DNA from 3 places in the Aurantimonas sp. NFXS3 genome. Region 2 is predicted to be linked to each of the others. Evidence: predicted binding sites of a transcription regulator. Region 2 holds the regulator's gene; each other region holds the start of a gene.
What was found. Region 2 encodes LexA, which represses DNA repair genes until DNA is damaged. Its sites were predicted from a motif close to TGTTCNNNNTGTGTTCNG; they were not measured.
Positions count from the first base shown of each region.

Region 1: a site for LexA is predicted at 2,337-2,354, ahead of radA (DNA repair protein RadA). Genes of this name have one in related genera too.
Region 3: a site for LexA is predicted at 2,665-2,682, ahead of recA (recombinase RecA). Genes of this name have one in related genera too.

Region 1 covers NZ_JAGDDZ010000005.1:286,451-290,842, forward strand. The annotation lists gene J3367_RS15720 (replicative DNA helicase) at 1-734, shown strand, start outside; gene alr (alanine racemase) at 773-1,900, shown strand; gene J3367_RS15730 (DUF1294 domain-containing protein) at 1,897-2,214, opposite strand; gene radA (DNA repair protein RadA) at 2,388-3,776, shown strand; gene J3367_RS15740 (CvpA family protein) at 3,897-4,392, shown strand, end outside.
Region 2 covers NZ_JAGDDZ010000005.1:137,324-141,715, forward strand. The annotation lists gene glp (gephyrin-like molybdotransferase Glp) at 1-1,162, shown strand, start outside; gene lexA (transcriptional repressor LexA) at 1,206-1,925, shown strand; gene J3367_RS15060 (ComEC/Rec2 family competence protein) at 2,020-4,392, opposite strand, start outside.
Region 3 covers NZ_JAGDDZ010000001.1:859,848-864,239, reverse strand. The annotation lists gene alaS (alanine--tRNA ligase) at 1-1,351, opposite strand, end outside; gene recA (recombinase RecA) at 1,529-2,602, opposite strand; gene J3367_RS03900 (PfkB family carbohydrate kinase) at 2,782-3,729, shown strand; gene J3367_RS03895 (pseudouridine-5'-phosphate glycosidase) at 3,726-4,392, shown strand, end outside.

The sequences.
Region 1 (4,392 bases), 150 kb from region 2:
CCTTCAAGGCCAAGAACGGCGGCGTCGTCGGCTTCTTCAGCCTGGAAATGTCGGCCGAGCAGCTCGCCACCCGCATCATCTCCGAGCAGACCGAGATCTCCTCCTCGAAGATCCGGCGCGGCAACATCAACGATCAGGAACTGGTCAAGCTCGTCGGCTGCTCCGAGACGATGCAGCGGATCCCGCTCTATATCGACCAGACCGGTGGTATCTCGATCGCCCAGCTCTCGGCGCGGGCCCGGCGCCTCAAGCGCCAGCGCGGCCTCGACGTCATGGTCATCGACTATGTCCAGCTGATGCAGGGCTCGAGCCGCACCCAGGGCAACCGCGTGCAGGAGATCACCGAGATCACCACCGGCCTCAAGGCGCTGGCAAAGGAGCTGGCCGTCCCAATCATCGCCCTGTCGCAGCTCTCGCGTCAGGTGGAAAATCGCGACGACAAGCGCCCGCAGCTCGCCGACCTGCGTGAATCGGGCTCGATCGAGCAGGACGCCGACGTGGTGATGTTCGTGTATCGCGAGGAATATTACCTCGCCAACCGCGAGCCCAAGCCGGGCACGGACGACCATCTGAAATGGGAGCAGGCGCTGAACGAGACCCGTGGCAAGGCCGAGGTGATCATCGCCAAGCAGCGTCACGGCCCGACCGCAACGGTGCCCCTCGCCTTCCAGGCCGAATACACCCGCTTCACCGATCTCGCCGACGACAGCTATCTGCCGGAACGGTTCGAATAGCCGGTGCGGTCGTGACTGCTCCGCACCGTTTCGGGCGCATGCCCGTGGTCGAGATCGACCGCGCAGCGCTCGCCGCCAACTGGACCCTGCTAGCCGCACGCAATCCCGGCGCGCGCACCGGCGCCGCGGTCAAGGCCGACGGCTACGGCCTCGGCGCTGCCGAGACCGCCCGCACGCTCCACGCCGCCGGCTGCCGCGACTTCTTCGTCGCCTGGGCCGAGGAAGGCCGGATCGTGCGGGCAGCGCTTGATGGATTGGCGCGCCCGAATGACGGTACCGCGCCTTCGCGCATCTTCGTCCTGCAGGGGCTCGAACCCGCCAGCGTCCCCCTGCATCTCGAGACCGGTCTGATCCCGGTCCTCTCGACGCCCGGCGACATCGCGGTCTGGCGTGACGGTCTGAAGGCCGCCCGACGGCGCGCGCCGGCGGCGATCCAGCTCGAAACCGGCATGAACCGGCTGGGGCTCGACCGCGCCGACGCCGAAGCCGCAGCTAGCCTCGCCGCATCCGGCGCACTCGATCTGGCTCTGGTGATGAGCCACCTGGCCTCGGCCGACGAGCCGACGGACCAGAGCGCCCGGCAGCATGCCCGGTTCCTGGAACTGGCCGGGCTGTTTCCTGGCGTGCCACGTTCGCTCGCCAATTCCGCCGCGGTGTTTCTCGGCAGCGAATTCGGCTTCGACCTCACCCGTCCCGGCATCACCCTTTACGGCGGCGAGGCGGGGCCGGCTTCGCGCGGCGTCCTGCGGCCGGTCGCGCGCCTCACCGCCGCCATCCTGCAGGTCCGCACCGCCACTGCCGGCGAGGCCGCCGGCTATGGCGCCGCCGCACCGCTCACACGTGAGACGCGGATTGCGACGGTCGGCCTCGGCTATGCCGATGGTTATCACCGCGCCGCCTCGGGCGCCGGGGTGGCCGTGCGCGACGTGCGTCCCGGACCGCAGGCCTTCGTCGCCGGGCAGCGCGTGCCCGTGCTGGGACGCGTCTCGATGGATCTGACCCTTCTCGATGTCACCGATGTCCCGGATGACGCGCTCGCGCCCGGCGACCGGGCCGAGTTCTTCGGCCCGAACCTGTCGATCGACGCGGTGGCCAGTGCGGCCGGGACGATCGCCTATGAATTGCTGACCGGCCTCGGTCCGAGGGTCGAGCGCCGCTGGTTCTAGCCGACCTGCCCCACGATCCACTGCTGCACCGTATCGGCCCCCAGCACGAGAACCGCCATGCCGAACCCCACGATCAGGAGCACCTGCATGGCCGCGATCGCCCAGAGCTGCGTGCGGAACGGTTCCTTGCGGGTCTTGTGGCGGATGATCTGCTGCGCCGCGATGGCCCCGAGGCTGCCGCCCATCAGCGCGTAGCGCAGCAGCGTGCTTTCCGGCGTGCGCCGCACTCCGGCCCGCGCCTTCGTCTTGTCGAACACGAACGCCCAGTAGGCGGCGATATTCACCGCCACGAGATAGAAACCGATGATCAGCATCGTCGCCTCGCGCTCAGGTTGCGGCCACGATCATCGCATCGCGAGATTGCCGAACCCTTGCCGGCCTAACGATAGCGCGCAGCTCCTGAAATCGCCTCTCGATGCTGGGCCGACCGCAGGCTTGTTTTTGTTTTGTTCTTGACTGACGGGCGCGTGGAAACCAAGAAGGCGCCATGGCCAAAGCGAAACCTTCCTTCATCTGCCAGAGCTGCGGCGCGGTCTATACGCGCTGGCAGGGCAAGTGCGAATCCTGCGGCGAATGGAACACCGTCGTCGAGGAGAACGCCTCCGGCGGCATCGGCGGCGGACCCCAGCGCGGTCGCCGCAAGGGCACGCCCTCGGCGCTGCTGCCGCTGTCCGGCGAACTCGAAGAGGCGCCGCGCATTGTCTCCGGCATCGACGAGCTCGACCGGGCGACCGGCGGCGGCATCGTGCGCGGCTCGGCTCTCCTGATCGGCGGCGATCCCGGCATCGGCAAGTCGACGCTCCTGATGCAGACCGCAGCCGCCCTGTCGCGGCGCGGGCACAGCGTCGTCTATGTCTCGGGCGAGGAAGCGGTGGCGCAGGTGCGGCTGCGCGCCCAGCGGCTCAACGCGGCCGATACCGACGTTCAGCTCATGGCCGAGACCAATGTCGAGGACATTCTCGCGACCCTCGCCGAGGCGCGCCGTCCCGACCTCGTCATCATTGATTCGATCCAGACCCTATGGAGCGACCTCGCCGAATCCGCGCCGGGCACGGTGACCCAGGTGCGGGTCGGCGTGCAGGCGATGATCCGCTTCGCCAAGGCCAGCGGCGCCGCCGTCATCCTCGTCGGCCATGTCACCAAGGAAGGCCAGATCGCGGGCCCGCGGGTGGTCGAGCACATGGTCGATGCCGTCCTCTATTTCGAAGGTGAAGGCGGGCATCACTACCGCATCCTGCGCACTGTCAAGAACCGCTTCGGTCCCACCGACGAGATCGGCGTCTTCGAGATGGGCGATCTCGGCCTGCGCGAGGTGCAGAACCCGTCCGAGCTGTTCCTCGGCGAGCGCAACGAGAAGGCCGCCGGCGCCGCCGTCTTCGCCGGCATGGAAGGCACCCGGCCGGTCCTCGTCGAGATCCAGGCCCTCGTCGCCCCCTCGGCCCTCGGCACGCCGCGGCGTGCCGTCCTCGGCTGGGACCAGCCGCGGCTGGCCATGGTGCTGGCGGTGCTGGAAGCTCATTGCGGCGTGCGGCTCGGTCAGCACGACGTCTATCTCAACGTCGCCGGCGGTTTCCGCATTTCCGAGCCGGCGGCCGATCTGGCCGTGGCCGCGGCGCTGGTCTCCTCGCTCAGCGGCGCGCCCCTGCCCGCCGATTGCGTCTATTTCGGCGAGATCAGCCTGTCCGGCTCGGTGCGCCCGGTTGGCCAGGCGGCGCAGCGGCTGAAGGAGGCGGAAAAGCTGGGCTTCCGGCAGGCCGTCCTGCCGTCGGGCAGCCCCGACCTGCCGCGCACCCGCGACATGGTTGCCAATGAGATCGAGGCCCTGCCCGATCTCGTCGCGCGGGTCGCGGCGGGCGGCAATGGGAGCGAGGCTTGATTTTCCGGCAAGTCCCTAGTGTAAAACTGTCATGAAAAGCGCTACAGCGTGGGCGAGCGGGGCAGCCCGGACGATCCCGCGCCCGCCCGCACGATCCATATGCCTACGGGGCCATCCTTCATGACCGTCACGCTTCTCGATGCGATTCTCTTCGCGATCATGCTGGTCTCGGCGCTGCTCGCCATGGTCCGCGGCTTCTCGCGGGAGATCCTGTCGGTCGTCTCATGGCTTGTCGCGGCGGCTGCGGCCTTCTTCTTCTACAAGCCGCTGACCCCCTATGCCGCCGAGTACATAGCCTCCGACACCGTCGCCATGGTGGCGGCCGCCGCAGCGATCTTCCTGGTCGTCCTGATCATCGTCTCCTTCATCACCCTGCGCATCGCCGACTTCATCATCGACAGCCGCATCGGTGCGCTCGACCGCACGCTCGGCTTCATCTTCGGCGCCGTGCGCGGCCTGCTCCTCGTCGTCGTGGCGATGCTGTTCTTCAACTGGCTTGCCCCCGAGAACCAGCCGGACTGGATCGCCGGCGCGCGCTCCAAGCCGTTCCTCGACAATCTCGGCCAGCAGCTCGTGGCCGCCCTGCCCGACAACCCGGAAGAGGTCATCCTCGACA
Region 2 (4,392 bases):
GCTGCGCGACGCCTCGGGCCGCATTCTGGGCGCGGACCTCGCCTCGCTGCGCACCCAGCCGGCCTTCGACGCCTCCGCCATGGACGGCTACGCGGTCCGCGCCGCCGACCTCGGCGACGAAGCGCCCTTCCCCTCCCTGCGGCTCGTCGGCGAATCGGCCGCCGGCCACGCCTATGACGGCACGCTGCAGCCGGGCGAGACCATCCGCATATCCACCGGCGCGCCGGTTCCCGCTGGCGCCGACGCCATCCTGATCCAGGAGAACGCCCACCGTCGGGACAGCACGGTCACCGCGACGGCGCCGGTCGTCGTCGGCCAGCACATCCGCCCGGCGGGAATCGATTTCGCCGCGGGCACGCCGCTTCTCACCGCCGGCACCGTGCTGACCCCGGGCGCCATCGCGCTGGCCGCCAGCGGTGGTCATCCGTCGATCCCGGTACGCGGCCGGCCCCGCGTGGCGATCCTGGCGACCGGCGACGAACTCGTCCTGCCCGGCGAACCCATCGGTCCGTCGCAGATCGTCGCCTCCAACACCTTCGGTGTCGCCGCACTGGTGCGCGAGGCCGGCGGCCTGCCGCTGAATTGCGGGATCGCGCCCGACCGCGAAGCGGCCATCGATGCCCAGCTGACACAGGCGATCGCGGACGGCGCCGACATCTTCGTCACCATCGGCGGCGCATCGGTCGGCGACCACGATCTCGTCGGCAAGGTCTTCGCCGCTCATGGCGTCTCCCTCGACTTCTGGAAGGTGGCCATGCGACCCGGCAAGCCGCTGATGGCCGGCAGGCTGGGCGACATGCGGGTCGTCGGCCTGCCCGGCAACCCCGCCTCCTCCATGGTCGCCGCGACCCTGTTCCTGGCACCGCTGGTTCGGCGCCTCGCAGGCCGTCCCGCGCGTCCGCTGTACCGCCGGGGTATTCTCGCCGCGCCGATGCCGGACAATGGCGACCGCACGGATTTCGTGCGCGCCCGGATCGAACCGGACGGCGCCGGCCCACCCCGCATCGTGCCGTTGTCGCGGCAGGATTCCTCGCTGCTGTCGATCTATGCCGCGGCCGATGCGCTGCTCGTCCGCCCTGTCCGCGCCGCACCGGCCGAAGCGGGCGATCCCTGCGATTACGTCCCCCTGACGGCGCTGGAGCCACTTGCGGAACACAACTAGAACAGATAGGTTTGTTCAGGTTTTGTTTTGAGGAGTCGCCCGGATGCTGACGCGCAAGCAGCACGATCTTCTGGTCTTCGTGAACGATCGGGTGCGCGAGACTGGTGTGCCCCCGTCCTTCGATGAAATGAAGGACGCGCTGGACCTGCGGTCCAAGTCCGGCATTCACCGCCTGATCACCGCGCTCGAGGAGCGGGGCTTCATCCGCCGCCTGCCCAACCGGGCCCGCGCGCTGGAAATCCTGAAACTGCCCGAGTCGATTCAGGGCAACCGCCCGGCCCCAGTCGGGCGCACCGGCTTCAAGCCGAGCGTCATCGAAGGCAGCCGCGACGCGGCCCGGCCCGCACCCGCGGCTCAGCCGGCGCCGGCCAAGGCGTCCGCCTCGACGGCCATTCCTGTCATGGGGCGCATTGCCGCCGGCGTGCCGATCTCGGCCATCCAGCACAACACCCATTCCATCGTCGTTCCGCCGGATATGCTGGGCAGCGGCGAGCATTACGCCCTCGAAGTGAAGGGCGATTCGATGATCGAGGCCGGCATTCTCGACGGCGACACGGTGGTCATCCGCCGGGGGGACACCGCGACTCCGGGCGAGATCGTGGTCGCCCTCGTCGACGACGAGGAAGCGACGCTCAAGCGATTCCGCCGTCGCGGCGACACCATCGCGCTGGAGGCGGCAAATCCGGCCTATGAAACCCGGATCTTTGGCTCGGACAGGGTCAAGGTCCAGGGCAAGCTGATCGGCCTGATCCGCCGCTACTGACCGCTCCGGACGCGACGCGGTCGGCGCAGAACGGGTGATAGGGCCTCGCGACTTGCGCCCGAAGCGTTGAGGCCCGAAACCGGCTCGTCCTCGCTCAGGGCGCAGTCGTCGCGGTTCGGCCTGCGCTGGCCGAGCCGCCATTGCTGACGGTCGCCGACGCGGGTTGCGTGACAGGCACCTGCGGGTCCGGTGCAGCAGGCTTGCGCCAATATTCCGGCCAGGGCGCCAGCCGATGGACGTTCCAGCGTTCGGGTGGATCGCTGATTGCCTGCACGATGCGGGGCCGGCCTGTCGCCGCCTCCCGGCCGATCGCCAGCGAGCCGGTCCGCCGCAGCGTGCGCAGCGTCACCAGAGCCGCGCCGGACCGGCATTCGGCAAGCCGGATCGCCCGTGAGACGATGGCAACATCCGCCTCGTCGCAGGCATTGCCCGTGCGGGCATAATCCTCCGTCCAGACCACCCGCAGGCCGCCGCGCGTGGTGAAGCGGCAGTATTTGGCCGCGCACTCGGCGGGAATCGTCGCACGGATCCGCTCGGTGTCCGTGCCCCGCGGCGCCCGCGCCTCGAAGGCCCGCTCCCATTGTTCCGCGATGAAACCGCTGGGCCTTGCACGAAGGAAAGCAAGCTGGCCCTCCGCCGCGAGAGTCGCGACCTCCTTGCCGTCCTCGAAGATCAGCAGTTCCGGTGGGACCGTCCTGTCGGGCGCTGCGACGAATCCGGCGAGTGCCAGCGGCAGGCCAAGCCAGCGCAACCGGCTTGCCAGACAGGACGCGGTGAGGATCGCCGCCGTCAGCAGCAGAAGTCCCGATGCGGTCATGCGTCCGATCGCCTGGTCCGGCAGCCAGGCATAGACGTTGCGGGCGATCTCGAAGACGAGCCAGAGGCCGGCACCCATCGCCTGGAACGGCCAGGCGTCGAGCCCGAACGGAATCAGCAGCGTTCCCACCAGCGCCAGCGGCATGATCCACAGCGTGAACAGCGGCATGGTCAGGAGATTGGCGACGAAGCCGAAGGCCGCCATCCGGTGGAAGTGATAGGCGGCATAAGGCGCGGTCGCCGATCCCGCGAGAAGCGACGTGACCATGATCGCAGAGAGCGCGACGAGGATCTTGCCGGCGACGCCCCTATCCGTCTCGCGGCCGCGTTCGCGCCCTGCCCGCCATTGCGACAGGGCCGCATAGCCGCCGATCAGCGCCACGGTCGCCGCAAAGCTCATCTGGAAGCTGGCGGTCATCACCGCATGCGGAGCGACGAGGATGACGACGATGGCAGCGATCGCGACGTTGCGAAGCGTCAGGGCGGGGCGGTCGATCAGCACCGCGCCGAGCATGATCGCCAGCATGACGAAGGAGCGCTGGGTCGCGACATTGGCGCCCGAGATCGCCAGATAGATCGCCGCGACCACGAGCGCGACGATGGCGGCGATCTTCTTGGCCGGCAGGCGCAGCGAGATGGCCGGCACGAGCGACAGCGACGACCGCACGGCCAGCATGGCGAAGCCGGCGACGATCGCCATGTGCAGGCCCGAGATCGACAGGACATGGGCGAGCCCCGTGCCGCGCAGCCATTCGCGGGCATCGTCGGGGATACCGGCGCGCTCGCCGGTGATGAGGGCCGCGGCGATGGCGCCCTCGCGGCCTCCGATCACCGTGCTGATCCGCTCGGTCAGGGCGAGGCGCGTCTGCGTCTGCACATGCCGCAGTTCGGCCAGAAGGCCGCCTCCATCGCTGGTCGCCGTGGACGGCATCGGCTCGGCCTCCGGCGCGCCGAGCGAATAGCCATAGGCTCCGATCCCGGCGAAGAACGGCGCCATGGCAAAGTCGTAGCTGCCGGGAAAGGCCGGACCGGACGGCGGCCCGAGCCGAACGAGACCGCGATAGAGGCCGCCGGGCGCGATCGGTTCATGTCGGCTGCCGACGACGATGCGCACACGCTCCGGCGGTCGCGACAGGACCGGCCGCTCGGTTTCCGCGACGGCGATCACATAGCGATAGCGTCCGTCCTCTGTCCGCTCCCGTGAGACGACGGGTCCGGCGATGCGCACCGTGGCCTGGCCGGACAGGATCGTAGTTTTGGTGCGCTGGATCTCGCCGATCGCAAGGGCGGTACCGACGAGGGTGAAGCCAGCCAGGATCAGCATCGGGTGCAGAAAGGGGCGCCCCACCCGGCGCAGCGCGAGGCCGAGGCTGGCGATGGCGGCAAGGACGGTCAGCCAGATACTCGGGGCCCAGCCGGCGCCGTGGACGAGCGCCACGCCGATCATCAGGCCAAGCGGGACCAGCAGGAAACCGGTGCGAGCGCGGGTCTCGGCGGCAAGCTGGTCGGCGAGCCAGTCCCGGCCAAGTCGGCGCCAGCGGGCGCGCGGCGGCAGCACGATCGTCGCCCGCCAGCGCCGGAACGCCGCCCGAACGGCGTCGCGCCGCCCGAAGGCCGCGCCTGCGCGTTCGTCGCGATCGCTGGCGCTGTC
Region 3 (4,392 bases), on a different contig from region 2:
GCTCGCGGATCGGGAACCAGATCGTCTCGGACGCGGCTTCACCGGAGCCGGTCCAGCTCTTGCGCGCCTCGGCCTTCTGCCGCTCCATGGCGGTATTGAAGGCGTCGAGATCGACCTCGATGCCGCGCTGGCGCAGCGCGTCCTGGGTCAGATCCAGCGGGAAGCCGTAGGTGTCGTAGAGCTTGAAGGCGGTCTCGCCGGACAGCTTGGCGCCGGCATCCATGCCTTCGGTCGCGTCGGTCAGCAGCGACAGGCCGCGGTCGAGCGTCTGCAGGAAGCGCCGCTCCTCCAGCTTCAGCGTCTCGGAGATCAGCGCCTCGGCCCGCACCAGCTCGGGATAGGCGCGGCCCATCTCGGCGACCAGCGTCGGCAGCATCTTGTAGAGCACCGGCTCGCGTGCCCCGAGCATCTTGGCGTGGCGCATGGCCCGCCGCATGATCCGGCGCAGGACATAGCCGCGGCCCTCGTTCGAGGGCAGGACGCCGTCGGCGATCAGGAAGGCGGTCGAGCGCAGGTGGTCTGCGATGACCCGGTGGCTGGCGACGCTGTCACCCTCGGCGCGCGAGCCGATGGTCGCCTCGACGCTGGCGATCAGCGCCTTGAACAGGTCGATGTCGTAATTGTCGTGGACGCCCTGCAGGATCGCCGCGATGCGCTCCAGCCCCATCCCGGTGTCGATCGACGGGCGCGGCAGCTCGACGCGATTGTCGGCGCTGAGCTGCTCGAACTGCATGAAGACGAGATTCCAGATCTCGATGAAGCGGTCGCCATCCTCGTCCGGGCTGCCCGGAGGGCCACCGGGGATGCCCTCGCCATGGTCGAAGAAGATCTCCGAGCACGGGCCGCACGGGCCGGTCTCGCCCATCGCCCAGAAATTGTCGGAGGTCGAGATGCGGATGATGCGGTCGTCGGACAGGCCGGCGATCTTGCGCCACAACGCCGCCGCTTCCTCGTCCTCGGAATAGACCGTGACCAGCAGCCGGTCGGCCGGCAGCGCGAATTCCTTGGTGATCAGGTTCCATGCGAGCTCGATCGCCCGGTCCTTGAAATAGTCGCCGAAGGAGAAATTACCCAGCATCTCGAAGAAGGTGTGGTGCCGCGCGGTGTAGCCGACATTGTCGAGATCGTTGTGCTTGCCGCCGGCGCGCACGCATTTCTGCGAGGTCGCGGCGCGCTGATAGGGCCGCGTCTCGACGCCGGTGAAGACGTTCTTGAACTGCACCATGCCCGCATTGGTGAACATCAATGTCGGGTCGTTGCGCGGCACGAGCGGCGACGAGGCCACCCGCTCGTGATCGTTCTTCGCGAAATAGTCGAGGAACGCGGACCGGATTTCGTTGACGCCACTCATGAATGCGACCTTCGGAATACCTGCGGGGAAGAGCCCGTCGCCGCGGCGCGCACGCCGTCAGCCTCGGGCAAAGGCGCGTTGTACAGAGGCCCGCTCCGCCTGTCCATCAGACCCCCCAACGCGAAACGGCCCACCCGGATGGGCAGGCCGTCGCTCATGTCGTGCTGCCGTCGCCGATCAGGCGTCGGAATCGTCGCCCGGGCCGGTATCGTCCAGAAGCTGCTCGGCGAGAAGCCCGGCATTCTGGCGGATCAGTGTCTCGATCTCGTCGGCGACGGCCGGATTGTCGCGTAGGAACGACTTGGCGTTCTCGCGTCCCTGCCCCAGCCGCTGGCTGTTGTAGGAGAACCATGCGCCCGACTTCTCGACGATGCCGGACTTCACGCCCAGATCGACCAGTTCGCCGGTCTTGGAGACGCCCTCGCCATACATGATGTCGAACTCGACCTGCTTGAACGGCGGCGCCAGCTTGTTCTTGACCACCTTGACCTTGGTCTGGTTGCCGGTGACCTCGTCGCGGTCCTTGATCGCGCCGATGCGGCGGATGTCGAGACGGACCGAGGCGTAGAACTTCAGCGCGTTGCCGCCCGTCGTTGTCTCGGGCGAACCGAACATGACGCCGATCTTCATGCGGATCTGGTTGATGAAGATGACCATGCACTTGGAGCGCGAGATCGAACCGGTGAGCTTGCGCAGCGCCTGGCTCATCAGCCGGGCCTGCATGCCGGGCAGCGAATCGCCCATCTCGCCCTCGATCTCGGCGCGCGGCGTCAGCGCGGCGACCGAATCGACCACCAGCACGTCGATCGCGCCCGAGCGCACCAGCGTGTCGGTGATCTCCAGCGCCTGCTCGCCGGTGTCCGGCTGCGAGATCAGGAGGTTCTCCAGATCGACGCCCAGCTTGCGGGCATAGACCGGGTCGAGCGCGTGCTCGGCATCCACGAAGGCGCAGACGCCGCCCTTCTTCTGGGCTTCGGCAATGGTGTGCAGTGCCAGCGTCGTCTTGCCCGAGCTTTCCGGGCCGTAGACCTCGACGACACGTCCCTTGGGCAGACCGCCAATGCCGAGCGCGATGTCGAGACCCAGCGAACCGGTGGAAACAGTCTCGATCTCGACGATCTTTTCGTTCTCGCCGAGCCGCATGATAGAGCCCTTGCCGAAGGCTCTCTCGATCTGCGACAGGGCGGCGTCGAGCGCCTTGTTCTTGTCCAACGAATTATCCTCGACAAGCCTGAGTGAATTCTGTGCCATGAGAGACGAGACCTTATTCCACGCGTTGGACGGGGGTGCAATGACGAGCCGCACCATCACCATGTACTCTTTTTGTTCCCGTTCCGCAAGCCTGCGATCCCCGTTTGTTCCGTTTTCGCGCGCTGCCGCGAATCGCTTCCCGGCGATAAATTTCTGAAGTTTTGATGAAGAGCCCGCCCATGACCGCCCCCCTGATCTATGTCGCCGGTGCGGCCCATATCGACCGGCGCGCGATCTCGGACGCGCCCTTCATCCCGCACGCCTCCAATCCCGGACGGCTGGTGGATTGTCCCGGCGGCGCGGCGTTCAACGCGGTTCAGGCCATGGTCCAGGCCGGTGCGACGATCAGCCTGCACAGCGCCCGCGGCGGCGATCCGGACGGGCGCCGCGTCACCGACGCGATCCGCGCCCTCGGCGTCACCGACCTGTCGGTCACCTGGCTCGACCGCATGACCCCCACCTACACCGCCGTTCTCGACGACAAGGGCGAACTCGTCGCCGGCGTCGCCGACATGGCGCTCTACGACCTCCTGGTGCCGCGGTTGTTCACCAAGAGCGCCGTGCGCGCGGCGATCGGCAAGGCCGACGGCGTCCTCGTCGACGCCAATCTGCCGTCCGGCGCGATCGCGACGATCACCCGGGAGGCGGCGGGCAAGCCGGTCGGCGCGATCGGCGTCTCGCCGGCCAAGATCGGCCGCCTGCAGGATTCGCTCGCCAATATCTCGGCGCTGTTCCTCTCCTATGCCGAGGCCGCCAGCCTGGTCGAGGCGACCACCGGCACCAGCCCGCAGCTGATCGCCGAGTTGCTGGGCGAGCTCGGCGTCCACCGCGCCGTGGTGACCGATGGCCCGCGCGAGGTGATGATCATCGACGGCGAGACCGTTTTGCTGCAGCAGCCGCCCACGGTCGTTCCGAAAGATATCACCGGCGCCGGCGACAATCTGGCCGGCACCGCCTTTGCGGCTTTGTGCGCCGGCACGCCCTGGCTCGACGCCGTGCGCGCCGGCATCGTCGCCGCCTCGTTGCGGATTTCGTCCGATCCGTTATCCCCGGACGCATTGTCGCGGAGGATCGCCGAGGGCGTCGCCGCGCTGCATGACCCCCGCGCACCGGAGCCTGCGTCTTGACCACCGCCCTGCCCTATACGGCCTCTGCCAATGTCGCCGCCGCGCTTGCTTCGAACGCGCCGATCGTCGCGCTGGAATCGACCATCATTACCCATGGCATGCCCTATCCGCGCAATCTCGCCATGGCCGAGCGGGTCGAGGCGATCGTCCGCGAGGAAGGGGCCGTCCCGGCGACCATCGCCGTCCTCGACGGACGCCTGCGGATCGGGCTCGAGCCCGCCGAGCTCACGGCACTGGCGACTGCGAGGGACGTTCTGAAGGTGTCGCGCGCCGACCTCGCCTATGCCCTGGCCACCGGCCGCACGGGCGCGACCACGGTGGCCGCGACGATGATCGCCAGTGCGCTCGCCGGCATCGGCGTCTTCGCCACGGGCGGCATCGGCGGCGTCCATCGCGGCGCCGAGACCAGCTTCGACATCTCCGCCGATCTCGAAGAGCTGGCGCGCACGCCGGTCATCGTCGTCTGCGCCGGCGCCAAGGCGATTCTCGATCTGCAAAAGACGCTGGAAGTGCTGGAAACCAAAGGCGTTCCGGTGGTCGGCTACGGCACCGACGATCTGCCGGCCTTCTGGTCGCGCAGCTCCGGCCTGCCGGTGCCGCTGCGCCTCGACAGCGCCGCCGAAATCGCCGGCTTCCAGGCTGCCCGCGACAGTCTCGGCATCG